4 regions of the Priestia sp. TSO9 genome follow, and region 1 is predicted to be linked to each of the others. Evidence: riboswitches for the same ligand, from Rfam matches in the RefSeq annotation. Region 1 holds a riboswitch; each other region holds the start of a gene.
The links. A riboswitch is a leader RNA that binds a small molecule or an ion and turns the genes downstream of it on or off. The one in region 1 is predicted to bind cyclic di-AMP.
Positions count from the first base shown of each region.

Region 2: it holds a riboswitch for cyclic di-AMP, as region 1 does, so the genes downstream of both, LJC66_RS20530 (dicarboxylate/amino acid:cation symporter) here and LJC66_RS19870 (potassium channel family protein) in region 1, are expected to answer to the same signal.
Region 3: it holds a riboswitch for cyclic di-AMP, as region 1 does, so the genes downstream of both, LJC66_RS20805 (APC family permease) here and LJC66_RS19870 (potassium channel family protein) in region 1, are expected to answer to the same signal.
Region 4: it holds a riboswitch for cyclic di-AMP, as region 1 does, so the genes downstream of both, kdpF (K(+)-transporting ATPase subunit F) here and LJC66_RS19870 (potassium channel family protein) in region 1, are expected to answer to the same signal.

Region 1 covers NZ_JAJEKD010000015.1:894,637-902,464, reverse strand. Annotated here, with positions in the region: gene LJC66_RS19900 (sensor histidine kinase) at 1-616, opposite strand, end outside; gene LJC66_RS19895 (response regulator transcription factor) at 613-1,284, opposite strand; gene LJC66_RS19890 (S1C family serine protease) at 1,507-2,781, shown strand; gene LJC66_RS19885 (peptidylprolyl isomerase) at 2,778-3,680, shown strand; gene LJC66_RS19880 (Lrp/AsnC family transcriptional regulator) at 4,154-4,609, opposite strand; gene LJC66_RS19875 (carboxymuconolactone decarboxylase family protein) at 4,730-5,188, shown strand; cyclic di-AMP (ydaO/yuaA leader) riboswitch at 5,304-5,448, shown strand; gene LJC66_RS19870 (potassium channel family protein) at 5,573-6,232, shown strand; gene LJC66_RS19865 (TrkH family potassium uptake protein) at 6,236-7,555, shown strand.
Region 2 covers NZ_JAJEKD010000015.1:1,016,984-1,024,811, reverse strand. Annotated here, with positions in the region: gene LJC66_RS20535 (NAD(P)/FAD-dependent oxidoreductase) at 1-702, shown strand, start outside; cyclic di-AMP (ydaO/yuaA leader) riboswitch at 1,307-1,461, shown strand; gene LJC66_RS20530 (dicarboxylate/amino acid:cation symporter) at 1,642-2,877, shown strand; gene LJC66_RS20525 (aspartate aminotransferase family protein) at 2,986-4,335, shown strand; gene LJC66_RS20520 (CoA transferase subunit A) at 4,336-5,037, shown strand; gene LJC66_RS20515 (3-oxoacid CoA-transferase subunit B) at 5,022-5,684, shown strand; gene LJC66_RS20510 (peptidase) at 5,698-6,963, shown strand; gene ablB (putative beta-lysine N-acetyltransferase) at 6,990-7,828, shown strand, end outside.
Region 3 covers NZ_JAJEKD010000015.1:1,077,234-1,085,061, reverse strand. Annotated here, with positions in the region: gene LJC66_RS20825 (methionine gamma-lyase family protein) at 1-1,026, shown strand, start outside; gene LJC66_RS20820 (MerR family transcriptional regulator) at 1,217-1,624, shown strand; gene glnA (type I glutamate--ammonia ligase) at 1,708-3,042, shown strand; gene LJC66_RS20810 (N-acetylmuramoyl-L-alanine amidase) at 3,774-4,820, shown strand; cyclic di-AMP (ydaO/yuaA leader) riboswitch at 5,012-5,152, shown strand; gene LJC66_RS20805 (APC family permease) at 5,315-7,141, shown strand; gene LJC66_RS20800 (cation diffusion facilitator family transporter) at 7,251-7,828, shown strand, end outside.
Region 4 covers NZ_JAJEKD010000015.1:255,023-262,850, forward strand. Annotated here, with positions in the region: gene LJC66_RS16050 (CBS domain-containing protein) at 1-222, opposite strand, end outside; gene kdpDN (KdpD-like non-kinase potassium sensor) at 258-1,400, opposite strand; gene kdpC (potassium-transporting ATPase subunit KdpC) at 1,454-2,020, opposite strand; gene kdpB (potassium-transporting ATPase subunit KdpB) at 2,034-4,109, opposite strand; gene kdpA (potassium-transporting ATPase subunit KdpA) at 4,131-5,792, opposite strand; gene kdpF (K(+)-transporting ATPase subunit F) at 5,817-5,897, opposite strand; cyclic di-AMP (ydaO/yuaA leader) riboswitch at 6,279-6,419, opposite strand; gene LJC66_RS16075 (hypothetical protein) at 6,435-6,572, opposite strand; cyclic di-AMP (ydaO/yuaA leader) riboswitch at 6,645-6,787, opposite strand; gene LJC66_RS16080 (undecaprenyldiphospho-muramoylpentapeptide beta-N-acetylglucosaminyltransferase) at 6,946-7,828, opposite strand, start outside.

The DNA.
Region 1 (7,828 bases):
TTTGTTCGGCAATTTTTTTCACATCTTTTTCAAGCGATACAAGCGGCTTGCTTAAATATCTTGATAGCCAAATAGATGGAAGCCAGCTGAATAGAAATACAATTGAAATTACAAGAAGCAGCTGTTTAAACAGAGTAGAAGTGAGCGCGTTGCGATACGTATCCCACGAAAATGAAAGTAAAAAAGCAGGCTGTCCGTTTACACTTACTTTTCGAATTACATAAAAAAGCGTCCGGTTGCCAAGATCTTTTTCATAGCGAGCGACGATTTTTCGCTGATTGATTGCATCTTCCTGTGCTTTTCTCAAAAAGTCTTGAGGCAACACCCGTGATGAAAAATAAGAGATATCCGCATGTTCAGGCAATAAAATATGATCCACGGTTCGATTACCAAGTGTTGGTTCACTGTCTTCATTGCTAAAGTAGTATTCACCTGAGCGGCTTGGCAGGCCGTATTCTTTTAAAATATGCTGTTCATTTTCAATAGTGGTATAAATTTCATTCGTGAAGAACTGCCTGAGCGTCGTTGGGAATAAAATAGCGAGCAAAATTGAAATAAGCAGTAAAATACCGGAGATGACGAGCCAAATTTGAAATGCAAGCGACTTGTTTTTCATGCTTTCATCATCCGGTATCCATATCCGTAAATCGTTTCAATTCGTGCTTGCGGCATTTTTTTACGCACGCGCCTTACTAAATCATCCACCACTCGGTCTGTGCCAAAATAATCTTCTCCCCAAATGAGATTCAGCAACTGCTCCCGTGAAAAAGCCTGTCCAAGGTCTTTTGAGATAGTGACAAGAAAATCAAATTCTTTAGACGTTAAATCAATCGGCTTTCCATTTTCACTGACTGTACGGGTATGTAAATCGATCTCATAAGGAGTCAGCGTGATGGTATCGGTTTTCTTTTGATTGGAACCATATACGCGGTTTAGCAGTTTGTTTGCTCGAATAACTAGTTCACGAGGCAAAAAAGGCTTTGATAAATAGTCGTCGCTGCCCATTTCAAGCCCAAGAACCCGGTCAATATCGGCATCGCGGGCTGAGATAAAAATAACAGGCACTTGTGGTGTTTGCTGCTTGATTTCGCGAATGAGCTGATACCCGTCAATGTCAGGCAGCATAATATCTAAAATCCACAGATGCGGAGGAGTTGCAATCATTTCTTTGGCGTCCGTGCCGTTAAAAAATGAGCGAACGTCCCAGCCTTCTTTTTGAAGGTAAAGGCTTAAAACTTCGTTTAAATTTTGTTCATCCTCTACTAAATATAGTGTAAAGCTCAAATTTGACACCTCCCTCTGAATATATGAAAATTAAGGTAAATAAAGCATATTACGCCATCTATGCGCGTTTCTTTAAAGGCCTATGTACCCGCTATTATACTACGTGTTTGCTGTTATAAAGAAATTTTTCACAATTTCACACATTGTTTTGATACTTATCCCAAACTTTTATTTTATAGTATAGATAACATAAAATTTGCTACGTTAAAAGGAGTGTTTTTCATGGATCCACGTGATTATGAAAGAGAGCAAGAACGAAAAGAAGAATACGAAAATCGCCAGCAGCGCTACGATCAGTATCAGCCTGCGTCATCATCACAGCCTCCAAGAAGACGCTTATTTCCAGTGATTGCATCTTCTATCGCCGGAGCAGTACTTGGAGGAGGAATTGTGCTATACGGTGCTCCCCAGCTGGGGTTAATGGATTCAGCTGATACGCAAACAGCGAATCAAACAACGCAGACTCAAACGGCAACAACAACGAGCACAACGCCTCGAACAGTAAGCACAACCGTCAATCAGTCAGATCTTGTTTCAGTTGTAAATAAAGTATCAGCTGCTGTTGTAGGCGTGAACAATATTCAACAGCAAACAAATCCATTTTCTGGAGATACCCAAACGCAAGAAGCAGGAACGGGTTCCGGTGTTATTTTCAAAAAAGAAAATGGAAAAGCATACGTTGTGACCAATAACCACGTTATTGACGGCGCAAGCGAAGTAGAAGTGTCACTTTCAAACGGACAAAAAGAAAAAGCTAAAATTGTCGGAGCTGACGCGCTAACGGATTTAGCCGTGCTTGAAATGTCTGACAAAAATGTAGAGCAAGTCGCGAAGTTCGGGAAATCATCGGATTTAGTAGCGGGTGAAACGGTGCTTGCAATCGGAAATCCTCTTGGTGAACAATTTTCTCGTACGGTCACACAAGGTATCGTGAGCGCAGCAAAACGCTCTGTCCCTATTTCAGAAAATTGGAACGTAGATGCAATTCAAACGGATGCGGCGATTAATCCAGGAAACAGCGGCGGTGCCTTGATCAATTCTTCCGGTGAAGTAGTGGGCATCAACAGTATGAAAATTTCAGAAGACAATGTAGAAGGCATCGGCTTTGCTCTTCCAAGTGATGAAGTGCAGCCGACGATTGAACAGCTGATGAAAAACGGAAAAATAACGCGTCCATATATGGGGGTAGGTCTTCAAGATGTAGGTCAGCTTTCAGCTGCAACAAAACAAAACCAGCTAGGCCTAACAAGCGATACGTCTGAAGGAGTTGTCGTAACGACGGTTGAACCATTCTCTTCTGCTTCTGATGCAGGTTTACAATCAAAAGACGTGATTGTTGCCATTGATGGAAACGAAGTCAAAACATCCAGTGATTTACGTCAATATCTATACACAAAACGCAAAGTAGGAGACACGGTAAAATTAGACGTGTATCGAAATGGAAAAAAACAAACCATTTCTCTGAAGCTTTCAGAACAGCAGGATAACAATGGATGAGTTCAACACCGTTAAAGCTGCTGCTAGCAGTATTAACAGCGTTCGTATTTTTAACCGGCTGCGGAGAGCAGCATTCAAACACGATGTTTCCTTCTGTAGAAATTAGTCAGCTATCTTCTACCAAAGAACTGGCAGCGTATGAGGGAGGCAAGGTGACAGGAGCTGAATTCAACCGTTTTTTAGCCGTTGAAGGGTTCTTAAACCCAGATGCTCCGCTAAATGATACAAGCTACCGCAAAGAGTTATTGCGGCAGCTTGTTATGCAAAAAATTTTAATTTCGCATCTGAAGACAAGCGATAAAGTACAAAAACAAGTCGAGGATATGTGGAAGCAAATTAAACGCTCATATGACGAGGATACAAGAAAACAAGGTTATGAAGTGTTAAATATTCGTTCTAGTGATGTAACCAACCAGCTAACAAATCAGTTTAAATTAGAAGAATATTTCCGTAAACAAATTACGTCTGATGAACTAACTGCTTACTATAAACATATTGAAAACGATCTAACGCGCGTATCTTTTACGCAGCTGGCTTTTTCCACTTTACATGATGCCTCTGCCGCTGCGGCTGAACTGCAAAAGGGAACATCTCTTCAAAGTGTTCAAAAAAAATTTGCTGATGTCCAGACAATCAGCAAAATAGAGAATGCTGATAACCTAAAGCTTTCAAGTCTATCTTCCTCTTTTATAGATGTTTTAAAAAAACAGCACATCGGAGAGAGTAGTGAGCCCATTAAAATGGGTAAAGTCTATTATATTCTTATTTTAAAACAAAAAGATAAAAAAACGGAATCAGAAGTCAAAGAAGAAATGATGAAAGAACTTGTTTTGAATCATATCAACCGGTATATCCAGGATGAACTGCCAAGGTTTCACGTGACTTTCAACCTTAGGTAGTTCCCTTTTATATAGATTGATTGTTTTCAAAAAACAAGCAGGTAAAAGAGCTTTCTATTAATAGAGAGCTCTTTTACATTTTTAAGTAGACAGAAATGTCGGCACCTGATAAAATGAAGTTGTAAAACTTTCATTATTCGGAAAATTTATACCCTCCAGCTTTGGAGGGTTATTTTTTATGCTGTTGGACGAATAAAAGAGGCTGGGACAAAAGTAGTTTCGTTAAAGGGAGATTCGAACGCGTTTGATTCTTGATGGAGAATCAAACGCGTTCGGTTTTTTCTTATTGACAGGGTAAACGTAGGTTTAATCTATTTATTTGTTTCTGGCTGTTGATTAGAGGGCAAGGCGAAGACTCCTGTGCGGAAAGCGAAGCCTGAAACGAAAATCAACAGCAGTGTCAAAAGTGATTCATACGAGCTTATTGATTCCATTGTTTGCTTTTAGATTGGATTGCTTTCGTTACGTTTCAATCACTTTTCATCTTTTAAATGACTCAATAATGCAGGAGCCATCTCCACGTGAGAAAGAGCGATATGTGAAATCGTTTTGGCATAAGGTGTAATTTCGTTAATAAATTGTTCGAGTACGTTCAGGTGAGGAAGCTGAAGCTTTGTAATAAAGCAGGCTTGCCCGGCGATGCGTTCACAGAATAAAGCGTAGGGATACTGAGAAATAAATCGTTTAAAACGCTCGTGCTCGCCGTTTTTCATCGTTACTTCAATAAAACACGACACGGGCAAATGTAGCTTTTCATAATCAATATCGATTGTATATCCTTTTATAATGCCAAAGCTCTCTAGCTGGCGTACTCGCTCTGCCACCGAAGGAGGAGACAAATTAATTTGTTTTCCTAGCTCTCGTAAAGAAAGGCGGCTGTTTTGCTGCAGCGCCTGCAAAATCGATAAATCAATTTCATCAATTTTCAATTGAAAACCTTCTTTCTTATTAACGTTTCATTTGATTAGTAATAATAGATAAGATGTTTTATATGTAATCTGAAATTCCCATTTTTCTTACTATAATAATTAAAAAGGAGTGAGTAAAAAATGGCAAGAGTTTTGTTAGCAAACGAAGAGGGAACAAATTTTGAAAAAGCATTGAATTTAATTCCGCATGTAAAAAGATTGTATGATGAGCTTTACGACACGCTTTGGAACAGCGATATAGTAGAGAGAGAGACCAAGGAAAAAATGAGGCTTTATCTAGCAGGTGTTAACGGCTGTGAGACGTGTATGAGCATGTCATATGTAGGCGATGAGACGCTTAATCAAAAAGTGTTAAGAGAAAAAGAGCTGGAAGAAAAAGATCGACTGCTGTTTCGATTTATTGATGTGTACCGAGTGCGTCCAAGGGAGTTGACCGATGCTGACATGGATCAATTAAAAAAATTTTACAGTGATACGCAGCTGTTAGAGCTTTTGGCTGTTATTAATTTATTTGATCAATTTCACAAAATGATTGTCAGTTTAGATTTATATGATTTTTGCAGCTTGCAGCGCAAGTGAGGCCTTCGCTAAAAATATCTTGACAGACAAAATTCACAGGAGTAAGATAGCTTTCGTGAAGTGAAACGTATCATGAATCGAATCGATTATTCTAAAAAATAGATCAAAGACATTTGAATAAAAATCGCTTAATCCATTACGGAGCGGAGGACCCATTATTTACGCACATATTGTGCTCCGGGGTGAATCCTTAAAAAGGTAGGGTTACTCTTAAAACCCGAACCCGACAGCTAACTTCGCAAGCGTTTTGAGGGGGAAGAGTGTGAAAAAACACAGGAGCCTTCCTGTGTTTTTTTGCGCTTTTTTTAAGAAAAAGATGTAATTTTTTAGAAAAAGTATAAGCTAAGAGAACACACAGCAGTTGAAGAAAGGAATAAATACATTATGAAAAAACAGTTTGCTGTATTGGGATTAGGTCGTTTTGGAGGCAGTTTGGTTGAAGAGTTTGCAAATCTGGATGTGGATGTGCTCGCTATTGACCGCAATCAGGAGGTAGTAAATAAATTTAGCAACTCAGCTACATATGTTGTGCAAGCAAACGCGATTGATGAAGCTAGCTTAAAGGGGCTAGGTATCCGCAATGTTGATCATGCGCTTATTTCGTTTGGGGATGATATCGAAGCAAGCGTGCTCGCAACGATGCTTTTAAAAGATATGGGCGTTAAGCAAGTATGGGTAAAAGCGGTGAATATGTATCATCAAAAGGTACTGGAGAAAATAGGAGCGGACAAAGTCATTCATCCTGAGCGCGATATTGCTAAGCGTATTGCTCATCACGTGGTGTCAGAAAAAATCATTGATTACATTGAACTGTCAAAGGATTATAGTATTGTCGAAATTGTCGCTTCTAAGAAACTTCATAATAAAACGCTGTTTGATTTAAACATTCGTGCCAAGTACGGCTGCAATATTATCGGCTTTCAGCGAAAAGACGGGGAAATGGTGATTTCGCCTACCGCGCATGAAATAATTGAACAAGGAGATATGCTGATTGTTATCGGACATAACCGCGATTTGAACCGTTTTGAAGAAGAAGGAGTTTAACTCATGAAAAAACAAATCATTAAACTCACTCCTCCGCAGCTGCTTGTCTCCATTTTTGGCGGAGGAATTATTATTGGTGCTCTTCTATTGATGATGCCTTTTTCTACTACCGAGCCAATCCGATGGGTAGACGCCCTTTTTACATCTACTTCCGCTATGACAGTGACCGGCTTAGCCGTCGTAGATACAGGTACGCGTTTTACCGTCATCGGTCAAACGATTATTATGCTGCTAATTCAAATAGGCGGTCTTGGCATTATGTCATTTGCCGTGTTGATTTTTATAATGCTAGGTAAAAAAATTGGCTTTAAAGAGCGCGTGCTCGTTCAGCAGGCATTAAATCAAACGAGCGTCGGCGGAGTTGTCCTGCTAGTTAAAAGGCTGTTTATCTTTTCATTTTTAATTGAATTTGTTGCACTTATCTTTTTAGCAATACGCTGGGTTCCGGAATTCGGATGGTCTAAGGGGCTGTTCTTTAGCTTGTTTCATTCAATTTCAGCTTTTAATAACGCAGGGTTTGGACTACTGTCGGATAACTTAGTGCAGTATGTTGGAGATCCTATTATTAACATAACGATTTCTTTTTTGTTCATCATTGGCGGGTTAGGGTTTACCGTTCTTGCTGATATGTGGGTGAAAAAATCGTATAAAAAACTAACGCTCCATTCAAAAATTATGATTGTCAGCACGTTTGCCATTAATGTGATTGCCATGCTTTTTATTTTTTTCTTAGAGTACAGCAATTCGCATACGCTCGGAAGTTTATCATTAGGAGACAAAGTATGGGCTTCTTATTTTCAAGCGGTAACGACAAGAACCGCTGGATTTAATACAATCGATTTAGCTCACCTGCATGACGCAACGGTCTTTTTAATGGTCTTATTAATGTTTATTGGTGCAGGAAGTGCGTCAACAGGAGGCGGTATCAAACTCACGACGTTTGTGGTGATTATTTTTTCTGTATGGGCATTTTTACGAAGCCGGGAAGATATTGTGCTATTAAAGAGACGACTTCTTCCTCTTCACGTGTTTAAGGCACTAGCCATCACGATGATTTCAATTATGTTTGTATTTGGGGCCATTTTCCTGTTAAATATTTCGGAAAACCTGCCGTTTGTAAAAATTATGTTTGAAGTTGTTTCTGCGTTTGGAACAGTAGGTTTATCAATGGGAGCAACTCCTGAGCTTTCGTACTTTGGACGCGTAATTATTATCTTTATCATGTTTTTAGGAAAAGTGGGGCCATTAACGCTTGCGTTTTCATTATCTAAGCAAAAGCGCGAAGCCGTTCGTTATCCAAATGAAGATATAATGCTAGGGTAGAAAAATCGCCTTCGATGAGGCGATTTTTTATATTATTTATACGTTCAAGACATATAAGAAGTTACGCACAAAACAGTTGCGATGAATAAAAAGAAGGCAAAGACAAGAACACTGGGCAATTTGGAATGTCGGCGCATTAAAGATCCCCCTTTTTTATAGTAAAAAAATCTCTTACTATATATAACGAAAGAAACAAAAATATGATTCACTTTTTTGACGAAATTTGAAGGTTTTTCTCGTTAAAAAAATCCGCACCCCTGTCCTAAACATTTT
Region 2 (7,828 bases), 120 kb from region 1:
ATGGAAGAAATCAACAAGCACTTGTACGAAGGGAAATTCATTTACAATACGTCCGTAGGTACAAGAGTCAGAACGTTTTGCAGCAATCCTTCAGGACATGTGGTAGTAGAGAATCATTCAGGTATTATGTTAGCAAATGGACACGCATACAAAGATCCGAAGCTTGGAAGTCAAAATACGAACTTTGCGCTGCTTGTTTCTCATAAATTTTCGGATCCATTTGATCAGCCGAACGAATATGCGCACGAAGTATCAAGATTAGCTAATATGCTGTCAAACGGGGGCTTAGTTGTTCAAAAGTATGGAGATATTTTAAAGGGCCGTCGTTCAACAGCGACTCGAATTAAAGAGGGCTTTTTAGAACCAACGTTAAAAGAAGCTGTACCGGGTGACTTAGGCTTAGTGCTTCCTTACAATACGATGAAAAGCTTAATTGAAATGACAGAAGCACTGGATCATGTAACGCCTGGGTTAGCATCTGAACATACGCTGTTTTACGGTGTGGAAGCGAAATTTTACTCAGCCCGCCCGAAGTTAAATGATAAGTTTGAAACTGAAATTTCCGGTTTATACGTGGGAGGAGACGGAGCTGGTATTACGCGAGGACTCGCGCAGGCAAGTGCGTGCGGTGTGTGGGTAGCGCGTGACATTGTTGAAAAATTAAAGAATTGCAAAGCAAGTTCTGAACCTGTTACTGTATAAGAAAAAGAGGCCGTCACGGCCTCTTTTTTTATATGTGTTAAATAACGAGAGGGAATAAGTAAAAAGTAAAGAACTTGTACCGCTCCAAATCCGATAGTTTTATATGATAATTACCCGCTCCTTTTTTAAAAGGTATTACGGGATCCATATTTCTATCGTGAGCAGAATTAAATAGAATAAGGCGAATTGACAATGTCCATTTATTTCTATCAACAAATTCAGTGAAATTTTAGAGAATTTATATCAAGCAATACAAGAATAAAATCAACAGTTGGAAAGAGTTATTTTTTGATGAGTAAAATATTTATGAAAGCAGTAAAGTACGTGGATGTTAGAATAATTATGCAAGTTTATGAATATAATTTAATGAGAAGAAAGTTCACTTTACAAACTATTTTTTGAATTAATTTTTTATCCATTAGATTTTAAGTCTTGTTAAATAACTATTTGTGGTTTATTAAAATATGATGTAAATATTTTAAAATATAACAATTCTCAACTTTTTATGATAAAATCATGCATTATTTTTGAATAAAAACTTGACAGAAACATATAAAATGAATTTTAATTAAAGTAAGAATTATTATCATGCAAAAATATTAAAGAAAATTATTTGCTTAATCTCTTTTGTTTTATAAGAGAACGGGGGACCCATATTTGTGCGTAGTGTACTTGGGGTGAATCTTGAATGAATCAAGTAGGGTAACTCACGTACCCGAATCCGACAGCTAACTCCGTCAGCATTCAGTGAGGGAATAACAGGTCTATGAAACCATGATATTCTCATGGTTTTTTGTATAGATAAAAATATTCCTAAACTATTAATCTGAAAATTTTTAATATATTGTATATTTTGAGTGTTATCGTTCTCAATGCATGGTAAAATAAGTATGGTAGTTAGAATCATTCTAATATAATTTATTTACGGGAGGTAAATCTATGAAGCTATCGACAAAGATTATTATCGCGCTAATTGCTGGTGCTGTTGTAGGAGTGTTGATCAATGCTTTTGCTCCAAGTGCTTTTGCTCCGCTGGACAAGTACTTGTTTACACCGCTTGGCCAAATTTTCTTAAGCTTAATTAAAATGCTTGTTGTACCAATTGTGTTTTTCTCTATCACGTTAGGTGTAGCAGGTTTAGGAGATCCTAAAAAACTAGGAAGAATCGGGGCTAAAACAGTTTCCTACTTCCTAGTTACAACAACCGTTGCTATTATTATTGGTTTAATTTTAGCGTATGCAATTAAACCGGGTACGTTTGGATCTTTTGATACAAAAAACGCTTCTTTTGAAGCCGAAAAAGCACCGCCTGTTGGAGAGACATTCTTAAATATGATTCCAGTCAACCCAATTCAAGCGATGGCTGAAGGGAATATGCTTCAACTTATCGTTTTCTCTATCTTTATCGGTTTTGGTATTACGATGCTTGGAAGTAAAACAAAAGGGCTTTACAATTTACTCGAGCAAGGCAATGAATTGATGATGTATCTTGTAAATCTAGTGATGAAGTTTGCTCCTTACGGAACGTTTGGGCTTCTTGCAACCGCGGTTGGAAGTCAAGGCTGGGAGGCAATTAAAGCGATGGGGCTGTACATGATTGTAGTCGTGCTCGCACTGTTTATCCATTCGATCGTAACATATGGGGGATCAGTCGCTCTTATGGCCAGACGTAACCCTATTGAATTTTTTAAAGGTTTTGCTCCTGCGATGACAGTTGGATTCAGTACATCAAGCAGTAATGCAACGCTTCCGATTTCAATGAATGTGGCTCAAAAAAACCTTCGTGTCCCAGAGTCCATCAGCAGTTTTGTTCAGCCGTTAGGTGCTACCATTAACATGGATGGGACGGCAATTATGCAAGGTGTAGCGACTATTTTTATTGCACAAGTATACGGCGTTGACCTGTCGCTGGGTGCTCTTGTGACGGTTGTATTGACAGCGGTGCTTGCTAGTATTGGTACAGCAGGTGTGCCGGGAGTTGGTCTCATTATGCTAGCAATGGTATTGAGTTCGGTTGGCTTGCCTGTAGCAGGTATCGGATTGATTATTGGAATTGATCGCTTGCTTGACATGCTTCGTACATCTGTAAATATTACGGGAGACGCTGCGTGTGCCGTTATTGTGGCTGAGTCAGAAGCAAAGCGTATCGATAAATCTGTAACGCAATCAGCTTAATAAGCGTAAAAGCTCTAGCTATATGCTAGGGCTTTTTTTATTGGCAAGAAACTCTTCGTTTCAGCATACAGTTTAATAAGAGTGTATGTTTGAAAGGAGAGTGCGGAAATGAATAAAACTCATGTAATAAAGCCGCTGCTCGACGACGACTACCCAGTTATTTCATATGGAAAAGGAATTTATTTGTACGACCAAGATGGAAAAAGGTACATAGATGCTTCGTCGGGGGCAGTTACAGCAAGTATCGGACACGGCGTAAAAGAAATCATTGATGCGATGACCGATCAGGCACAGAAAGTTGCGTTTGTATATCGGTCGCAGTTTACAAGTGATCCAACAGAAGCCTTAGCTAAGAAACTATGTGAATTAAGCAGCAATCATTTCCAGTGGAGCTTTTTTGTTAACAGCGGGACAGAAGCGACTGAAACGGCTATGAAAACGGCAATTCAGCATTTTCAAGAGCAAGGAAAGCCAACCAAAACAAAGGTTTTGTCACGCTGGATGAGCTATCACGGTATTACAATAGGAGCTCTGTCTATGTCAGGGCACGTTGGAAGACGAAAACGCTTCTCGTCGTTGCTTGAAGATTATCCTTCGGTTTCACCTCCTTATTGCTATCGATGTCCGTTTCATCAAACCTATCCATCCTGTAATCTTGCTTGTGCACACGAATTGGAAACAGTTATCAAACGAACCGGCCCTGAACATATTGCTGCTTTTATTACAGAGCCCATTGTAGGAGCAGCCGGAGCAGCGCTTACACCTCCTCCCGGTTATTATGAAGTGATAAGAGAAATTTGCGATAAATATGATGTGTTATGGATTGCGGATGAAGTCATGACTGGAGTTGGGCGTACAGGCGTGATGTTTGCGTATGAGCACTGGGGAGTTAAACCAGACATCATGACGCTTGGAAAAGGAGTGGGAGCAGGATATACACCAATAGCCGTTACGTTGGCTAGCAGCAAAACGATTGAACCTATCATGAACGGATCCAAATTAATTATGAGCGGACATACGCTAAGCGCTAATCCGCTGTCATCCGCTGTAGGAATAGCTGTTTTAACCTATATTGAAAAGCATGATCTTGTTCAAGAAGTAGCGCTGAAAGGAGACTATTTAGTAGGGGAATTGAAGAAGCTTCAACTTCTTTACCCTATCATTGGTGATATACGTGGCAAAGGCTTACTAGTTGGTCTTGAGCTTGTGCAAAATCCAAAGACGAAGGAGCCTTTTTCATCTTCGGAAAATATGACGGCGCGCGTAATAAGTAAAGCCCAAAAAAATGGTCTTCTCCTTTATCCTTCACAAGCAGGAACAGACGGAGTCGAAGGAGACGGTGTTATTATTGCGCCACCATTTACGATTACTCATCGTCAGCTTGATGAAGCGGTCGATCTGCTTTCGAAAACATTGCATGAAGTGCAAAATGAAAAACAGAGAAATGAGGTGAAATGAGTGACAAAGGTCGAAAACTCATTTCAAAAGATGACAACTGTGGAACAAGCGATTGAATACGTAGATCATGCGGCTACGCTGATGATAGGAGGATTTGGAGGAGTAGGCAGCCCACCTTCTCTCATTGATGGTCTGATTGAAAGCGGAAAATCAAATTTTACATTGATATGTAATGATTCAGGCTTTCCTCATATTGGTGCGGGAAAATTGGTAAGCCAAGGAAGAATTCAAAAGCTGATCGCTTCTCATATTGGATCGAACCCAGTGGCTGGAACGCTGATGACGGAAGAAAAGCTAAAAGTTGAGTTTTCTCCTCAAGGAACGCTTGCTGAACGGATTCGAGCGGGAGGAGTTGGAATCGGAGGAGTACTGATTGATGTAGGAATTGAAAATGACATTATTCAATTTGGAAAAGAAAAAGTGGAAGTGGACGGCAAGACATTTTTAGTTGAAAAACCACTGACAGCCGATGTGGCTTTTGTATATGCAAAAAAAGCAGATCCATTCGGCAACTTGCTTTATGATAAAAGCGCTCGAAACACTAATCCATTAATGGCTATGGCAGGTCGTATCACTATTGCTGAAGTGGATGAAATTGTTCCTCTTGGCGACATTGACCCAGAGAACGTGATGACGTCAGGTGTATTTGTGGATTATATTGTCCCTTCTAAAGGAGTGAATTGGAAATGGGTTTGGGAATAGATATTCGTCATCGTATTGCAAAACGTGCTGCGGCTGAAATCAAAAACGGCATGATTGTTAATTTAGGTATTGGCATTCCTTCTCTTATTCCTAATTATGTACCAAGCGCTGTTCATGTGATGTTTCATGCTGAAAACGGGATTTTAGGGTTAGGATCTTCCCCTCCTTTAGGTGAAGAAGATGAGAATGTTTGCAATGCAGCAGGCTATCCAACAACTACCGTTCAAGGAGCTTCATACTGTGATAGTGCTACAGCCTTCGCGATGATTCGAAAAGGATACGTCGATATGACCATTCTTGGTGCGTTAGAAGTGAGTGAAAAAGGGGATTTAGCTAATTGGATTGTGCCAGGTAAGCGAGTTCCTGGGATGGGAGGAGCGATGGAATTAGCTCAAAAAGCGAAAAAAGTCATTGTGCTGATGAATCATACGAGCAAGACAGGAGAACCGAAGCTGGTTAAGACGTGTTCTTTACCTTTGACTGCTTCGGGCTGCGTGGGATTAGTTATTACAGATCGGGCGGTTTTTAAAGTAGAAAAAGATGCGCTTCTTCTAACAGAGTTAATGTCTCCTTATACCGTAGAGGATATTTTGAGTTCAACAGAAGCGACAGTTCGCCTGAGTGATCAATTGATTACGATACCATAAGGAGGACCATTACATGAACATACAGCAATCTATTCATAACTGGATGACAGAGCATCGTCAAAGTGCAGTGCGTTTACTCAAGCGTTTCGTAGAAGAAGCAAGCGTGCAGGGTTCTGAAAAGCATGCGCAGGCAATTGTCATTGAACGCCTTCGACAGCTGCAGTTAGATATTGATATATGGGAACCCGACGAAAAAATACTTCGCAGCCATGAAGCTTTTGCCTCCAACCGTTCTACTTTTCGAGACAGCCCGAATGTGGTAGGCGTGTTAAAAGGGAAAGGCGGAGGCAAATCCATCATTTTGAATGGGCACATTGATGTAGTGCCACCCGGAGATCTTTCACAGTGGACGGAAGACCCTTATACGGCTGTTGTAAAAGATGGAAACTTATATGGACGCGGAGCAACGGATATGAAAGGAGGAAATGTGTCATTACTTTTAGCTATTCAAGCGTTGAAAGAGCTAGATATTTCACTAAAAGGAGATGTTATTTTTCAAAGCGTAGTAGAAGAGGAAAGCGGAGGTGCAGGAACACTTTCCTGTGTACTTAGAGGGTACAAAGCAGATGGTGCCATTATTCCAGAACCAACCAACATGAAGATCTTCCCTAAGCAGCAAGGCTCCATGTGGTTTCGAGTCACCGTGCATGGAGTAGCAGCACATGGAGGGACTCGGTATGAAGGCGTGAGTGCGATTGAAAAAGCAGCTGTGGTGCTTAAACATATTGAGGATCTTGAAAAAGAGAGAAACAGTCGAATTACCGATCCGCTCTATAATAAAATTCCCATTCCCGTGCCGATTAATATCGGAAATATACAAGGAGGAACGTGGCCTTCTTCAGTCGCTGATCAAGTAATATTAGAAGGCAGGATAGGAGTTGCTCCGCATGAAAAAATGAAAAATGTCAGAGCAGAAATGAAATCCTGGCTTGAACTTCTGCCTCAGTGTGATGAGTGGTTTGCTGAGCATCCTGCCGACTTGGAATGGTTTGGGGCCCACTGGCTTCCCGGTGAAATTGAATTAGAGCATCCGCTTATGACTTCTCTTTCGTCCTCTTTTTATCAAGTGAAACAGAATCAGCCGATCATTGAAGCATCTCCTTGGGGAACCGATGGAGGGATACTGTCACAAGTAGGGGATATTCCAACAGTGGTGTTTGGACCGGGAGTAACAGAAGTGGCCCACTTTCCGAATGAGTATATTTGTATTCAAACGATGCTTGACGCAGCAGAAATTATTGCTCTCACGGTAGCAGACTGGTGCAGTATTGCGGACTAAGCTAAAAAGGGAGAGGATACAAACAAATGGCGAAACAAGAAAATATTTGTCAACCAACCTTTGCTATGACTCTTTTTTTAGATGAATATAACAAGCGTCTGAGAATAGATGATTACCGGGGAAATGTGAATGATATTTACAGCTATATATATAAAGAAATTGATAAGGCAACGTACGAAAAGTGGATTATAAAAGCACGTGCTGAATATCTGTTGGACTGGATGAGCTTGGGATTTTCTTTAGAAGCAACTGTTCCCTACTATTTTAACGGAAGCGACGCGTATCTTTTATGCTACTATACGTCTCAATCCCGCCGAAACAGCGGGGAGACGTTAAAAGAAACAGAGCTGCTTCAAGATGTTTTGAATTTGCCGACATCTCATTATTCTCCTTTATCGAATCAACTGATCATGCGCCGAGCGATTTCATCTGACGCTAAACAACTTTCTCAGCTCTACCGTCAAATCTTCACAGTGTATCCTACTCCCCTCTACGAAGAAGAGTATCTCTCTAGTTTGCTTCAAGAAGATAGCTTGTTTTATATCATAGTTGACAAGAACGATATCGTTAGCGCTGCTTCTGCTGAAATTGACTATGTCTATCACAATGCTGAACTAACGGATTGTGCGACTCTCCCTGCTTACCGAAAGTATGGATTCATGAAGCATTTATTAAGCGCACTAGAGGCGGAGCTCAAACAGCGGCATATTTTTTGTGTATACACAATAGCGAGAGCGCTTTCATTCGGGATGAACGCCGCCTTTCAGCAGCTTGGCTATACCTATACGGGACGGTTAACGAATAATTGTTACATTTATAAATCGTTAGAAGATATGAACGTATGGGTGAAGGATCTGTCAAAAAG
Region 3 (7,828 bases), 180 kb from region 1:
ACAGAAGCTTGCCTGGTGCGTCCGCAAATTATTTCAGGTACGCACGCAATTGGCATTTCGCTGTTTGGCGTACTGCGTCCTGGAGATGAACTATTATATATAACTGGAAAGCCTTATGACACTCTTGAAGAAATTGTTGGTATACGAGGAAGCGGCGTAGGCTCTTTAAAAGAATATAATATTAGCTATAAATCAGTAGATTTAACAGCGCAAGGTCAAGTGGATTTTGAAGAAGTGAAAGCGTCTATTCATGAGCACACAAAGATGATAGGCATTCAGCGCTCAAAAGGTTACGGCATTCGCCCTTCTTTTACAGTCGCGCAAATAAAAGAAATGATTTCTTTTGTAAAGAGTATTAAGCCTGACGTTATAGTATTTGTCGATAACTGCTACGGTGAATTTGTAGAAACAATCGAGCCAACGCATGTAGGAGCAGATTTGATGGCAGGGTCGCTTATTAAGAACCCCGGTGGAGGCCTTGCTAAAATCGGCGGTTATATTGCAGGACGAAAAGACCTAGTGGAAGCTTGTTCATACCGAATGACAACTCCTGGAATCGGTGCAGAAGCTGGAGCGACGCTGTATAGCTTACAAGAAATGTATCAAGGGTTCTTCTTGGCGCCGCACGTAGTCGGTCAAGCATTAAAAGGAGCGGTTTTCTCATCCGCTATGTTCGAAGAGCTAGGGATGCAAAGTGAGCCGAAGTGGAACAGTGAACGAACGGATTTAATTCAATCCGTGCAGTTCGATGACCGTGATAAAATGGTTTCTTTTTGTCAGGCTATTCAATTCGCCTCGCCAATTAATTCACACGTAACGGCCTATCCTGCTTATATGCCAGGGTACGAAGATGATGTGATTATGGCAGCTGGAACGTTTATACAAGGAGCAAGCCTCGAGCTGACGGCAGATGGACCTATCAGGCCCCCTTATGTCGCTTACGTGCAGGGCGGGTTAACATATGCTCACGTAAAAGTAGCAATATGTATGGCAGTAGATCAAATGCTGACGAAAGAACTTTCATAAAATATAAGATAGAAAGACTATTTTCTCCCCGCTAAGAAAGAAAAGATAGGCTTATAAAAATAAACCAAGTGCTATTTATTTGTATAGAAGAAATGTTCAGAAAAATTTATGTTAGAATTACTAACATTCGGTTGACAGGTGAACTAACATAGCATACAATGTAAATAGTTAATCCAAAGGAGGAACTGAAATGAGTGACAACATTCGAAGAAATACGCCACTTTTCCCAATTGGAATTGTGATGCAGTTAACTGAGTTGTCGGCTCGCCAAATTCGCTACTATGAAGAACATGAATTAGTTGCACCAGTAAGAACAGAGGGAAATCGACGATTATTCTCATTTAACGATGTTGATAAGCTGCTTGAAATCCGTGATCTTATTGAACAAGGTGTAAACTTAGCAGGTGTAAAACAGCTGTTTCATCTTCAAAAGGAGCAAAAAGGGCATAAGCAAGAAGAAAAAGTTGTGGCAGCAACAGCAAAGCCAGAATTAACGGATGATGAATTGCGAAAAATGCTTCGTGCAGAACTTATGCAAGCAGGCCGTTTTAATCGAGCAACTTTAAATCAAGGAGATATGTCCAGGTTCTTTCATTAATAAAGTTATCAATATTTATGCCGTTCGTATATGAGGGGTATAGATTATAAATATTATATAGAGATTTAGGGGAGGATCACACGATGGCAAAGTACACAAAAGAAGATATTTTCCGCAAAGTTCAAGAAGAGAATGTAAAATATATTCGTCTTCAGTTCACTGACATTTTAGGAACAATTAAAAACGTTGAAATTCCAGTAAGTCAATTAGAAAAAGCGTTAGACAACAAAATGATGTTTGACGGTTCTTCTATTGAAGGGTTTGTACGTATTGAAGAATCAGATATGTACCTATTCCCGGACATTGATACATTTGTTATTTTCCCTTGGACATCTGAAAAAGGTAAAGTAGCACGTTTTATTTGTGACATCTACAATGCAGATAGAACTCCGTTTGATGGCGATCCACGTAATAACTTAAAACGTGTGTTAAAAGAGATGGAAGAGTTAGGATTTACTGATTTTAACCTTGGACCTGAGCCAGAGTTCTTCTTATTCAAATTAGACGAAAAAGGCGAACCTACATTAGAATTAAATGATAAAGGTGGCTACTTCGACTTAGCGCCAACTGACCTTGGTGAAAACTGCCGTCGTGACATCGTATTAGAGCTTGAAGAAATGGGCTTTGAAATTGAAGCATCTCACCATGAGGTAGCTCCTGGACAACACGAGATTGACTTCAAATATGCTGCTGCATTAAAAGCTTGTGATGATATCCAAACGTTCAAACTTGTTGTAAAAACAATTGCACGTAAACATGGCTTACATGCTACATTTATGCCAAAACCATTATTTGGTGTGAATGGTTCAGGTATGCACTGTAACGTTTCATTATTTAAAGATGGTCAAAACGCATTTTATGATGAAAACGGTAATCTAGAGCTAAGTGATACTGCTCGTCAATTTATCGCAGGTATCATCAAGCACGCACACAGCTTTACAGCAGTAACAAATCCTACTGTAAACTCTTATAAGCGTCTAGTGCCTGGATATGAGGCTCCTTGTTATGTTGCATGGTCTGCTCGTAACCGTAGCCCATTAATCCGTATCCCAGCTTCTCGCGGCGTAGGAACTCGTGTTGAAGTACGTAGCGTAGACCCAGCTGCTAATCCATATTTAGCAATGGCTGTTCTATTAAAAGCTGGTTTAGATGGAATCAAGAACAACCTTGAAGCTCCAAAACCTATCGATCGTAATATCTATGTAATGACAAAAGAAGAGCGTGTTGAAGAAGGTATCGTAGATTTACCTGCAACATTAGCTCAAGCTTTAGATAGCTTCCAATCAAACGAAGTTATGGTTTCTGCATTAGGTGAACACTTAGCAGAGCACTTCGTTGAAGCGAAAGAAATCGAATGGGATATGTTCCGTACACAAGTTCATCCTTGGGAACGTGACCAATACATGAGCCAATATTAATTCTTAAAGGTCCGAGAGATCGTTTATACGTTCTCTCGGACTTTTTTGTTTTCAAAATGAATAACATTGCGCATATTAAATATTGAACTAAACTGTTCATAAAATAAGTATAGCTGCCTGTCGTACAATTTACGGAAGGCTTTTTGTTGTTTTGTTATATACAGGAAAGAATTTGGTTATATGAATTAAAAAGGATAAGCTTTTTGTCTCATTGAATCTATATGTAAAAGTAGTGTATAACAGATAGAGAGATTGTTTATGTGTTCACTCTGCACTTCAGTATAACTTCAGAGAATTTTCAGCCAGTCGTAGTGTCATTAGAAAATACTGTTGGAGAGGAATGGAATGAAAATGCAAGAAGGAAATTTTTTTAAAGGTTTAGTAATAGGCATATTAATAAGCATTCCAATTTGGATTATTCTCATTGTTATAGGCGTTCTGCTTTTTAAATAGGCCCGTTCTCATAATAGAATAGACAAAACTTTCCTTTTAGTGTATACTTCAAATGAAAATGATAATTATTATCATTTAATCAACGAATCAACACTCTGCATATAGCTGTCACTCCTTGAGAGCTATCCCTATTTATTTAATATTCTGTCTACAACGCAGAATAAACCGCTGCCTTTGAGTAGCGGTTCTTTTTTTTAGTAATTTTCTACTTAGTAGGCTAGTATACGTAGCACTTATTGACCTCATGCATATGTTAGCAATAAGGAGGGACAAGTAATATGAAAAAAATCTATCTTGACGCAGGACATGGTGGGGCAGATGCAGGAGCAGTTGGAGCGAACGGACTGTATGAAAAAAACTTAGTTTTAAAAATTCAACAATATTTAATAAGCTATTTAAATAGCACGTACAGTGATTTTACGATTAAAACCACTCGTACCACAGATGTTTTTTTATCGTTATCTCAGCGCGCTTCTCAAGCTAATTCGTGGGGCGCAGATGCATTTATGTCTATTCACGTAAATGCTGGTGGAGGAACGGGGTACGAAGATTATGTTTATAGAAGCGCTAGCAATGCCAGCAAAACGTTTCAATCGATTGTCCACGGCCAAGTACAGCCAGCGCTGCTGGCGTATAATCATCCGAATCGCGGTCGGAAATCAGCCAATTATGCGGTGCTTCGCTTAACAAATATGCCGGCAGTACTCACTGAAATAGCCTTTATTGATAACCGCACAGATGCAGCACTTCTTCAAAATGAAGCTTTTTTAAAAAGTATGGGTGAATCGTATGCAAAAGGAATTGCCGTCTATTTGAATTTACCTCGTCGTGCAGTTCCAAACCCAAATCCAACACCAACACCGAATCCATCGCCTTCTGAACCGGGTACAAAAACGTATACGATCAAGCAAGGAGATACGCTTTACAGTATTGCACAGAAGTACAGCATAACAGTGCAAGCGCTTCAAGAAGCCAATACAGGGCTTTCTGATCCTCTCACACTACAGGTTGGAAAAACAATTGTTATTCCTTCAGGGACTTCACCAAACCCATCTCCAACACCGTCACCAACTCCACCTTCGGAACAATATCCGCTTCCAAATGGAATTTTAAAACAAGGTGATTCTGGAGAAGCTGTGAAGCAGCTCCAAAAAGCATTAAACGCGGTGAATTTTAAAGTAGGATCAGTAGACGGAATATATGGAGTTCAAACGAAAGATGCAGTAAGGCGTTTTCAGCTTGTGTATCTTCCTTATGATGTGGATGGCATTTATGGTCCTCAAACAAAAAACAAGCTAGCAGCCGTTTTAAAAGCAAAAAGTTAAAGCAAAAAGGTCTTCTGAAAGCGGGCAGAAGGCCTTTTGTTTTGCTGTTAAAAGCGCCTTAAGTACTATTTTATGGTTTACGTAAAATAATGCTTTACAAACCATTTGTACGGGAGTATATTATCTAAGAACAAAGGATAGTTATGAAAGAAACATGTTATTGATCATACCCTTTAACCGAAAATTATATTGACCTGTTATCGCTTAATTCGTCAGAAGTGGGGGACCCAAATTTGTGCATTGTCACTTGGGGTGAATCCTTTTTTAAAGGTAGGGCTACTCTCATAGCCCGAATCCGACAGCTAACCCCATAAGCGTTTTGGAGAGGAGGTTTAAGCTGTGTAAAAACGCTGAGAACCCTTAGTGTTTTTTTTGTGCGCTTTTTTAACATAAAAAGGTATTTTTTAGGAATAATAGCACTTATTCATGAACTTGTAACGGCGCTTAGCAATGGACAGTAAATAGTAGCTAAGCGATCATCGGAGGGAAATTACGTGAACTATTCAGTTCTCAAAAGATTATTGATTGGAAAGCCGCTCAAAACAAAAGAGTTAGGCGATCAAAAGCTTAGTAAGCTTAAAGCACTGGCTATTTTATCATCAGATGCCTTATCTTCAGTGGCTTATGGAACAGAACAAATTTTGATTGTACTTGCAACAGTCGGCGTTCTTGCCTATTGGTATTCGATTCCAATTGCGATTGGGGTATTGGTGCTGCTGACGGCTTTAATTCTTTCATACCGTCAAATTATTTATGCGTATCCGCAAGGCGGAGGAGCTTATATTGTTTCCAAAACCAATTTAGGAGAAAATCCCGGGCTTATCGCTGGGGGATCACTGTTGGTAGATTATATTTTAACAGTTGCTGTGAGTGTTTCAGCAGGAACCGATGCTTTAACTTCGGCTTTTCCAACGCTGCATCATTACAATGTAGTAATTGCGTGTTTGCTGGTGATTTTTATTACCGTCTTAAACTTACGTGGTGTAACAGAATCCGCTTCTGTATTAGCTTATCCGGTTTATTTATTTGTTATTGCTCTTATTTTGTTAATAGCGGTAGGCTTGTTTAAAATAGCGACAGGTCAAGTTTCACCTGAGCTGCATCCCTCTCTCGGTACAGTAGTGCCAGGTATTAGTTTGTTTTTATTATTAAAAGCTTTTTCGTCAGGCTGTTCGGCATTGACAGGTGTAGAAGCCATTTCAAATGCAGTGCCTAACTTTAAAGAGCCAGGTGCAAAAAATGCTGTTCATACATTAATGCTGATGGGCGGTATTTTAGCCGTTTTATTTTCTGGCATCACGTTTTTAGCTTATTGGCTTGGCATTTCTCCAAAAGCAGATGAAACGGTTGTATCACAAATTGCATCGAGTGTGTTTGGACGAAATGGATTTTATTATTTTATTCAAGGCACAACAGCTCTAATTCTAGTGCTAGCGGCGAATACGGGGTTTTCAGCTTTCCCTTTGCTGGCTGTCAACTTATCGTCTGATAAATACATGCCAAGAATGTTTCAAATTCGTGGCGATCGATTAGGCTATTCAAATGGAATTGTGACCCTTGGAATTGCTTCTATTGTCTTAATTGTAGCTTTTAAAGGAGCGACTGAACAATTAATTCCTCTTTATGCAGTCGGGGTGTTTATTCCATTTACGCTTTCTCAAACAGGGATGATTGTCAAATGGGTTAGAGAAAAGCCCGCCGGCTGGCAAGGGAAGCTAGCTATTAACTTAATTGGGGCCCTCATTACCTTAACGGTGCTAATCATTTTGTTTACAACGAAGTTTTCACAAGTATGGTCCGTGCTCATTTTCTTGCCGGTTATTGTCTATATTTTTCATCGCATTCATACGCATTATGAAGCGGTAGGAGAGCAGCTTCGCATTAAGCAAGGAGAAAAGATTGGAAAGCTTGAAGGAAATGTGGTCATTGTTCCTGTAGCAGGAATGACAAAGGTAGTAGAAAATTCATTAAATTATGCACGAACGATTGGCGATACCGTTATTGCAGTGCACGTGGCCTTTGATCGAGAAAGCGAAAAGAGAATGGAAGAGAAGTGGGAGAAGTGGCAGCCTGATATTCGTATTGTTACGTTTCATTCTCAATACCGCAGCTTAGTGCGGCCGCTGTTTCGATTCATCGATATGGCCGAGGAAAAAGCGCGGGAAAACAATATGGCCATTACGGTCGTTATTCCGCAATTCATTACGAAAAAAAGCTGGCAAAATATCCTTCACAATCAGTCCAGTCTGTTGTTAAAAGCACATTTGCTTTACCGTAAAAATGTAATTGTTACAACTGTACCGTACCGTTTTAAAAAATAATGAAACATGACTAAAAACCTCCAACTTGTATGTTGGAGGTTTTTAATTTTTAAATTCACATACACTAACCGTAATCGAATCTCATCAAAGGCGCAAACGGAGGGATTGTATGAGTGAATTAATTAAATTGTTGCGAAAAGGAAATAAATCGGCCATGATGGCCGCTATAGTGAATACCATTATTTCCATTATTAAAGGAATTGCTTTCGCTTTAACAGGGAATGTAGCGATGTTTGCTGAAACGATGCACAGCTTAGGAGATGCAGCTAATCAGTTTTTTGTCTTTATAGGTTCGGCATTAAGTAAAAAAGCCCCGACCAAACGCTTTCCAAATGGTTTCGGCCGATTGGTTAATCTTGTTCTATTAGGAGCGGTTCTTGTAGTAGGGATTATGGCGTTTGAAACGATTAAAGAAGGATATCACCATATTCTTCATCCAACGAAGTCTTCAGGCTTTATTTTAAATATTACAGTACTTGGCATCTCGGTATTGCTTGAGATGTTTGTCTTATTTAAGGCAATGAAAGAAATTTTGCACGATGTCGGAATGAATACCGCAGAGGTCAATGTTTTTACGCAAAGCTTTGTTCATTTAAAGAAAGCAAAGCCAGCAACCAAGCTGGTCTTTATGGAAGATCTGGTAGCTACTGGAGGAGGCGTATTGGCGTTAATAGCCGTTTTCATTTC
Region 4 (7,828 bases), 640 kb from region 1:
TCGCAGGTGTTCTAACTCATGGAGTTCTATATGTTCTAGGCTTTTTAGCTTCCATAGCAAGTTTCCTTCTGCCAAAGTCCCTTCATATTCTCCTTTTTGGTTAATGAGAGGTACAGAAGAGTAGCGATGATACTCCATTTTCTCCAATGCTTGACGGACAGTTGACTGTGTCGACAAGGTAACGACTTCTTTTTTAGGAAGTAAAAAGAACGCAATATTCACTTATATTCTCCTTTTACTATACATCCATTTTATTGTTATTGCTTTGCTGAATCTGAAACAATATGAATATCGATGTTATGAGTCTGCCGCATAATTGTATTCACAATAGAGCCTTTTCGAATCTCTTCCCACCTTGTCCTCGCTGATTGCCCTAGTAAGATTTGAGTAACGCGATACTGCTTGGCTACGTTCACAATCACTGCAGCTGGTTTTTGCTTTTTAGCTTCTTCAACAAGTAGCGATGCGTGAAAGCGATTAGCAAATTCCTGCCACTGTTTGATTTGTGCTTGATGCCTTTCAGTTTGCTCGCCTGTAAAAACATGAAGCAGCAGTAAATCTGCTTTCAATCGGTTCGCCATTCTCCAGCCTCGTCGAATTAATTTTTCAGCTGTTTCACTGTATTGAATACATACTAAAATGCGTTCGCAAATACCTGTTACGCCAATTTCATGGGAATGAATGAGTTTGCCGTCCACTTCATCCGCTATTTCTCTGAGCGTTAATTCACGAAGAGCATGGAGATTTGCGAGCTTAAAAAAAGACTGCAGGCTTTGTTCAATTTTATGGCCTTCGTATATTTTGCCTTCACGAAGACGCTTTTGCAGCTGTTCCGGCGTAACGTCGACAAGCTGAATTTCATCTGCTTGCTGAATAAATAAATCTGGCACTGTTTCACGAACTTTTACCTGGGTAATGGCATATACGAGATCATGTACGCTTTCCATATGCTGAATATTCATTGCTGACATGACTGAAATACCTTGGTTGAGCAGGTAAGAAACATCTTCAAAACGTTTTTTATGACGGCTTGTCGGAACATTTGTATGAGCGAGTTCATCGATAATTACAACTTTTGGGCGCCTTCTTACAATCGCCAGCAAATCAAGTTCTTGCAATTCTTTTCCTTTATAAAAAATGGTTTCTCTTTGGATTACTTCTAGATTTCCAAGCATCTCTTTAGTCTCGTGCCTGCCGTGTGCTTCTATATATCCAACTACGGCATCTATGCCTTCTTTGACTAAATCGTGCGCATCTTGAAGCATTTTATACGTCTTTCCTACTCCCGGCGCGGCACCGATGTAAAGTTTAAGCTTTCCACGCTTCTGATCATGAAGTTCACGCAATAGTTCTTCCGGAGTTTTTCTTCGAAAGTATGGATGAGCTTCTTTTTCTTTCATTGTTTGTACTCCTTTATCACACTCGCTTCAACATATGAAGCGAGTGCATGTAATTAGCGCTCTCGTTGAACAGCTAAATTCAGCTCTACTACATTTACTCGCTTTTCACCAAAAGCTCCTTGCTGAGTATGTTCTTTGATCAGCTCTTTTAGCCTGTTGGTGTTAATATGTGCTGTTTTTGCCACACGTTCTACTTGTGCATATGCAGCTTGTGGCGTAATGTCAGGATCGAGTCCAGAAGCCGAATTTGTGACGGCATCAATTGGAATTCCTTCTTTTGGCACCTCGTTTTCTTTTTTCCACGCCGCTACGGATTTCTCGATACGATTCGTAAGATCTTTATTTGAAGGTGCTAAATTCAACGACCCAGACCCTGCCCCGTTATAATCAATACTAGAGACTCTGCCATGAAAAAATGTATTGCTCGTAAACTGCTGCCCAATGAGCTCAGAACCGATAACTTGATGCTTGTTTGAATAGATTAAGCTGCCGTTTGCTTTACTTGGAATAGCCGTCTGAGCAATTCCTGTCATCACAACAGGATAAATAAGGCCACAAAGAATTATCATCATAATTGTTAAGCGAACAATAATGCTTCCCGTTCGTTCTGTTTGTATCATCGTTTCTTCTCCTCTACATTACAAATGAAAGTAGTAAGTCAATTGCTTTAATCCCAATGAATGGAACCAATACCCCACCTAACCCGTAAATGAACAAATTTTTTCGCAGCAGGGCGTTAGAACTCATCGGCTTATACGCAATTCCCTTCATGGCTAAGGGAATTAACAGCGGGATAATGACCGCATTAAAAATAAGCGCTGACAATACGGCAGATAGAGGTGAATTCAGCTTCATTACGTTAAGAGCCTCCATTTGCGGAATCGCCAAGGTAAACATCGCTGGAATAATAGCGAAATACTTAGCAATATCGTTTGCGATACTGAATGTAGTTAAGGCACCCCTTGTCATTAATAGCTGTTTTCCAATCGAAACGACTTCAATGATTTTAGTGGGATCAGAATCTAAATCCACCATATTTGCTGCTTCTTTAGCAGCTGAGGTTCCGCTGTTCATTGCTAAGCCAACATCAGCCTGAGCAAGTGCAGGGGCATCGTTTGTTCCGTCACCTGTCATGGCAACTAGCTTTCCTTGCTGCTGTTCGTATTTAATCACTTGAATCTTGTCTTCTGGCTTGCATTCCGCAATAAATTCATCTACTCCCGCTTCTTTTGCAATGGTTGCTGCGGTTAATGGGTTATCTCCTGTACACATGACTGTTTTGATACCCATTTTACGAAGTTCCTCAAAGCGTTCTTTCATTCCTGGTTTTACCGTGTCTTTTAAATAAATCAAGCCGTAAATTTTATCATCAGCGGCCACAGCAAGCGGCGTGCCACCAGCTCCTGCAATTTCGTTTGCTTTTTGCTGCAAATCAGAGGGAATCTTCCCTCCATTTGACTCTATCCATGCCGTGACGGCGTCCACTGCCCCTTTCCGTACAGATACATTCTGTAAGTCAATGCCGCTCATTCGCGTTTCGGCTTTGAATTCAACAAACGTTCCTTCGGTTTTTCTAAGATCTTCTACTCCCATGCGATTTTGAATAAAATCAACAACTGAGCGCCCTTCTGGTGTTTCGTCATAAAGAGAAGAAACAAACGCCCATTTGTAAAGTTCACGTTCGTCTATTCCTTCTACAGTCGTTAATTGATGAGCCATTCGGTTTCCAAACGTAATGGTGCCGGTTTTATCTAAAATAATTGTGTTGATGTCACCAGCTGCTTCTACTGCTTTTCCTGACATAGCAATCACGTTAAACTGCGTAACTCGGTCCATCCCAGCAATTCCAATGGCTGACAATAATCCTCCAATTGTTGTAGGAATGAGGCAGATGAGCAGTGAAATTAAAATAGCCGTGTCGAGTTGAAAATGTAAGTAGTTTGTAAAGACAGGAAGCGTCACAACAACTAATAAGAAAATAATCGTCAGGCTTGTTAAAACCGTATTTAGCGCAATTTCATTTGGCGTTTTTTGACGCTCTGCTCCTTCAACAAGCGAAATCATTTTATCTAAAAACGATTCACCTTGTTCACACGTAATTTTAACTGTAATTTCATCGCTGACAACTCTTGTACCTCCAGTTACAGAGTTAAAATCCCCGCCTGCTTCTTTCATAACAGGTGCCGATTCACCGGTAATGGCCGATTCATCAACAGATGCCAGTCCTTTAATGATTTCTCCATCTCCAGGAATCATTTCGCCTTGTGAAACGACGACGATATCTCCTTTTTTTAGTTGCGATGCCGACACTTGTATCATTTGCCCGTTTCGAAGTTTATTAGCTGTAATATCCCCTTTAGACTGTTTTAATGAGTTTGCCTGTGCTTTTCCCCGACCTTCTGCTAATGCCTCTGCAAAATTAGCAAAAACAATTGTAAAAAATAACACGAGGGATACGGCAATATTAAAGCCTGCGCTTACTGTACTTTCTCCGAAAAGGTCTGGAACAACAGCTAAAAAAAGCGTAATAACAAACCCGATTTCTACTACGAACATGATAGGATTTTTTATCATCGTTCTTGGACTTAGCTTGATAAAAGCCTGCTTTACTGATTGAATAAAAATCGATGAAGTTTGTTTATCTACAGAACCTTGAATGTGACTGTTACGATCCAATTCAAGATTATTCGTAAAATTCCGTTTATTCATTATAATCCTCCGCTTTCTTGATTACAGTGTCAAATACTCAGCAACCGGCCCAAGTACAAGCACTGGGAAAAACGTAAGTGCTCCTACAATAACGGTAGTTCCAATTAAAATGCCGCTAAATAAAGACGTATCCGTTTTAAATGTCCCAGGTGTTTCAGGAATAAGCTGCTTGGATGCTAGTGAGCTCGATACCGCCAGCATCGTAATTAGTCCGAAGTAGCGTCCAATATACATAACAATTGCCGTAGAAATGTTCCAAAACGGCGTTGCATCACCTAGTCCTTCAAAACCAGATCCATTGTTTGCTGCTGATGATGTAAATTCATACAGTGCCTGACTTAAGCCGTGAAAGCCTGGGTTTGATATACCTTCTATTCCCAAATGAGTAGTGAGCGCTACGGCTGTTCCTCCTAAAATTAGCAGCGGCTGCAGAATAAGCGTCACGGCGATGAGCTTCATTTCTTTTCCTTCAATTTTTTTACCTACGTATTCTGGTGTTCTGCCAACCATTAAACCTGATAAAAATACGGCAATGATGACGTACATCATCACATTCATAAACCCTGCTCCAACACCGCCAAATACGGTATTTAACATCATATTTCCAAGCGTCAATAACCCGGTAAGAGGCGTAAGAGTATCGTGCATGGTGTTGACTGCACCTGTTTCACTTGCTGTCGTCACGATGGCGTACAGAGTTGACATACCGACACCAAAACGGACTTCTTTCCCTTCCATATAACCGCTCGCTTCATTTAGGTGAAAAGCACCAAGTCTTGGATTACCGCCCCACTCTGTTACAAACGCTGTGCTTAAAATAACGATAAACAGCATACTCATCGCTACAAACAAGATGCGGCCTTGCTTACGCTGTCCGATCATTTTTCCGTACGTAAAAGGAAGTGCTGTTGGCAATAAAAGCATAAGGACGATTTGTAATACATTGCTTAACGCGTTAGGATTTTCAAACGGATGGGCTGAATTAACACCAAAAAACCCCCCTCCGTTGTTGCCTAGCTCTTTAATTGAAAGAAAAGAAGCAACTGGTCCCCTTTCTATTTGCTGTGTTGCCCCCTCTAATGTATGGGCAGTCACCGTTCCGCTTAACGTTTGAGGGACACCTAAAAACATAAATAAAATGCCTGTTATAAAAGCGATAGGAAGTAAAACACGCGTAATTGACTTTACAAAATCAACAAAAAAGTTTCCCATTTCCTTCCCTGCCAACCCGCGAATAAAAGCGATTGCTGCTGCAAGTGCCGTTGCTGGTGCAGCAAACATCATAAATACAACGGCTGCCATCTGCGAGAAATAGGACAAACCTGATTCACCGCTGTAGTGCTGCAAGTTCGTATTTGTCATAAAACTAATGGCCGTGTTAAAAGCAAGGGCCGGATCCATTCCTTTGATGTGGCTTGGGTTAAGCGGCAGTACCCCTTGAAACCGGAAGATAATGTACACCACAAAAATCATAAACGTATTCGCCAAAACGAGAGCAAGTGCATATTGCTTCCACGTCTGATTGTATCCTTTGATTCCTGCTGCTTTAAACATCACCGTTTCTATCTTTCCTACCAAGCTAGTGTTTTTATCGTTTGAAAACACATTCGCTATATAAATACCTACGGGCTTTGCAATAAGCGCTACAAAAACAAGCAGCAGCGCAACTGATAGTAGAAAAATCCCCACGTTTTATTCCTCCGCTTATTAAAAATGTTCTGGATTTAACAGTACATATACTAAATAAATTAAAACGAGAACTGAAATACCTAGCAAAATGAACGACATGTTCACTTCTCCTCTCTTTCATCTACTACATGAGACGACCAGCAAATAATTCCGTACATAGCAGCTGTTAATATGACAAGCGTTCCAAGCATGATCATATCCAAGTTGCTCCCTCCTAACTGTTTCTTACTACCAATGATTGTCTGAGCTTAGTGACTGTTACTGTGCGTAAAGCATCACGCCCAAGTGAGCTAGCTGCGAAAGGTTATCTTTGATTGTTTATTCCTCACGTATTGTTAATCACGTTTTAACAGCCCTACTATAGCCTCTTTACGGTGCAGACATAACCTGCTCTCCTGTTTTTTTATTAAAAAAACCGCAGAAGAGAGTCCTCTTCCGCGGTTTAATGCACGACAAATAAGCCGTGATCGACACGAATTTTTTTACTCCCAAAACGCTTACGGAGTTAGCTGTCGGATTCGGGTTATGGAAGTAACCCTACTCAGTTAAGAGATTCACCCCTAGTACATACGTACAAAATATTGGGTCCCCCGCTCATAATTGATTAAGCGTATATTTGTTATTTAATTTTTAGGCTTAATTATGTTTTTTACTGCTGCGTTTAATACTTTGATTAGCCAACGTAGACAAATAGCGGTTTGCTAGATCAAAAGATTGCTGATCGCATATTGCGCGATATTCAATCATTTGAATCATTTGCTTAGATAGATGCATCTTGACGCTCCTTTCACCTATATTTTGAAAGGAACGCGCTATCCGCTGTTATAGAAAACGACCACGATTACACCATCCTCTCTCTTAACGCTTACGAAGTTAGCTGACGGGTTCGGGTCAAGAAAGTAACCCTACTCAGTTAAGAGATTCACCCCTAATAATTGGGTCCTCCGCTCTTTCCCTCTCTTTCAGGAAAGACTCAGCGTTTCACTGTGGAACGTTTCATGAGAGTAATCTTACTCCTGTTAAAATTTACTGTCAACAACATTTTTTGAAATTTTAAAAGCTTTATTTTTTGCTGTTTATTCATTATTTTAAAATAATAGATTCAAAGAAAAAAAGCGTTCTTATCTCCTCGATAAGAACGCTTTTTTTAGCTCATTTTCTCAATTTCATTTACAAGAATTGAAATGGCATCCGTTTTTGTTGCTTCACGCATTGTACGCTTCATCGTACTTGCCTGCTGCTGAAGTTCATTTACTTCACGCAAAAACACTTCTTTTGTTAACTGTTCTTCTTCCACAACCATACAGTAGCCTTTTTTCTTAAAGGACTGTGCATTTAAAATTTGATCTCCTCGACTTTGTGCTTTTGATAAAGGAATAATCATCATCGGTTTATGAAGGGCTAAAAACTCAAATATGGCATTGGATCCGCCGCGTGTAATCACATAATCAGTCGCTGCTAGAACATCTGGAAGCTGTTCATTGACATATTCTAACTGACGGTAGCCCGACTCTTTTTCAAGGCTTGTATCAATATTGCCTTTTCCGCACAGGTGTACAATTTGAAATTTCTTTTGCAGTTCAGGCAAGGATTCTCGAACAACTTCATTGATGCGGCGTGCTCCTAAACTTCCGCCCATAATCGTTAAAATTGGGCGCTTATCATAAAAGCGAAGCCAGCTTTCCCCGTTCGCTGCGCTTCCGCTAAATAATTCTTTTCGAATAGGTGAACCAACAACCTGCACTTTTTCTTTTGGAAAATAGTTTGCCGCTTCATCAAAAGAAGTAAAAATTTTAGTGGCAAATTTCTGCGCAATTTTATTTGCCAGTCCCGGTGTTAAGTCACTTTCATGAATGAACACGGGAATGTTTAACGATTTAGCAGCCATTACAACAGGAACTGTGACAAAACCGCCTTTTGAAAACACAAGAGAAGGCTTTAACTTTTTCAGCACGCGACGTGCATCGCCAACTCCTTTTGCTACTCGAAATACATCTTTTACATTTTCCATATCTACGTAGCGACGTAGC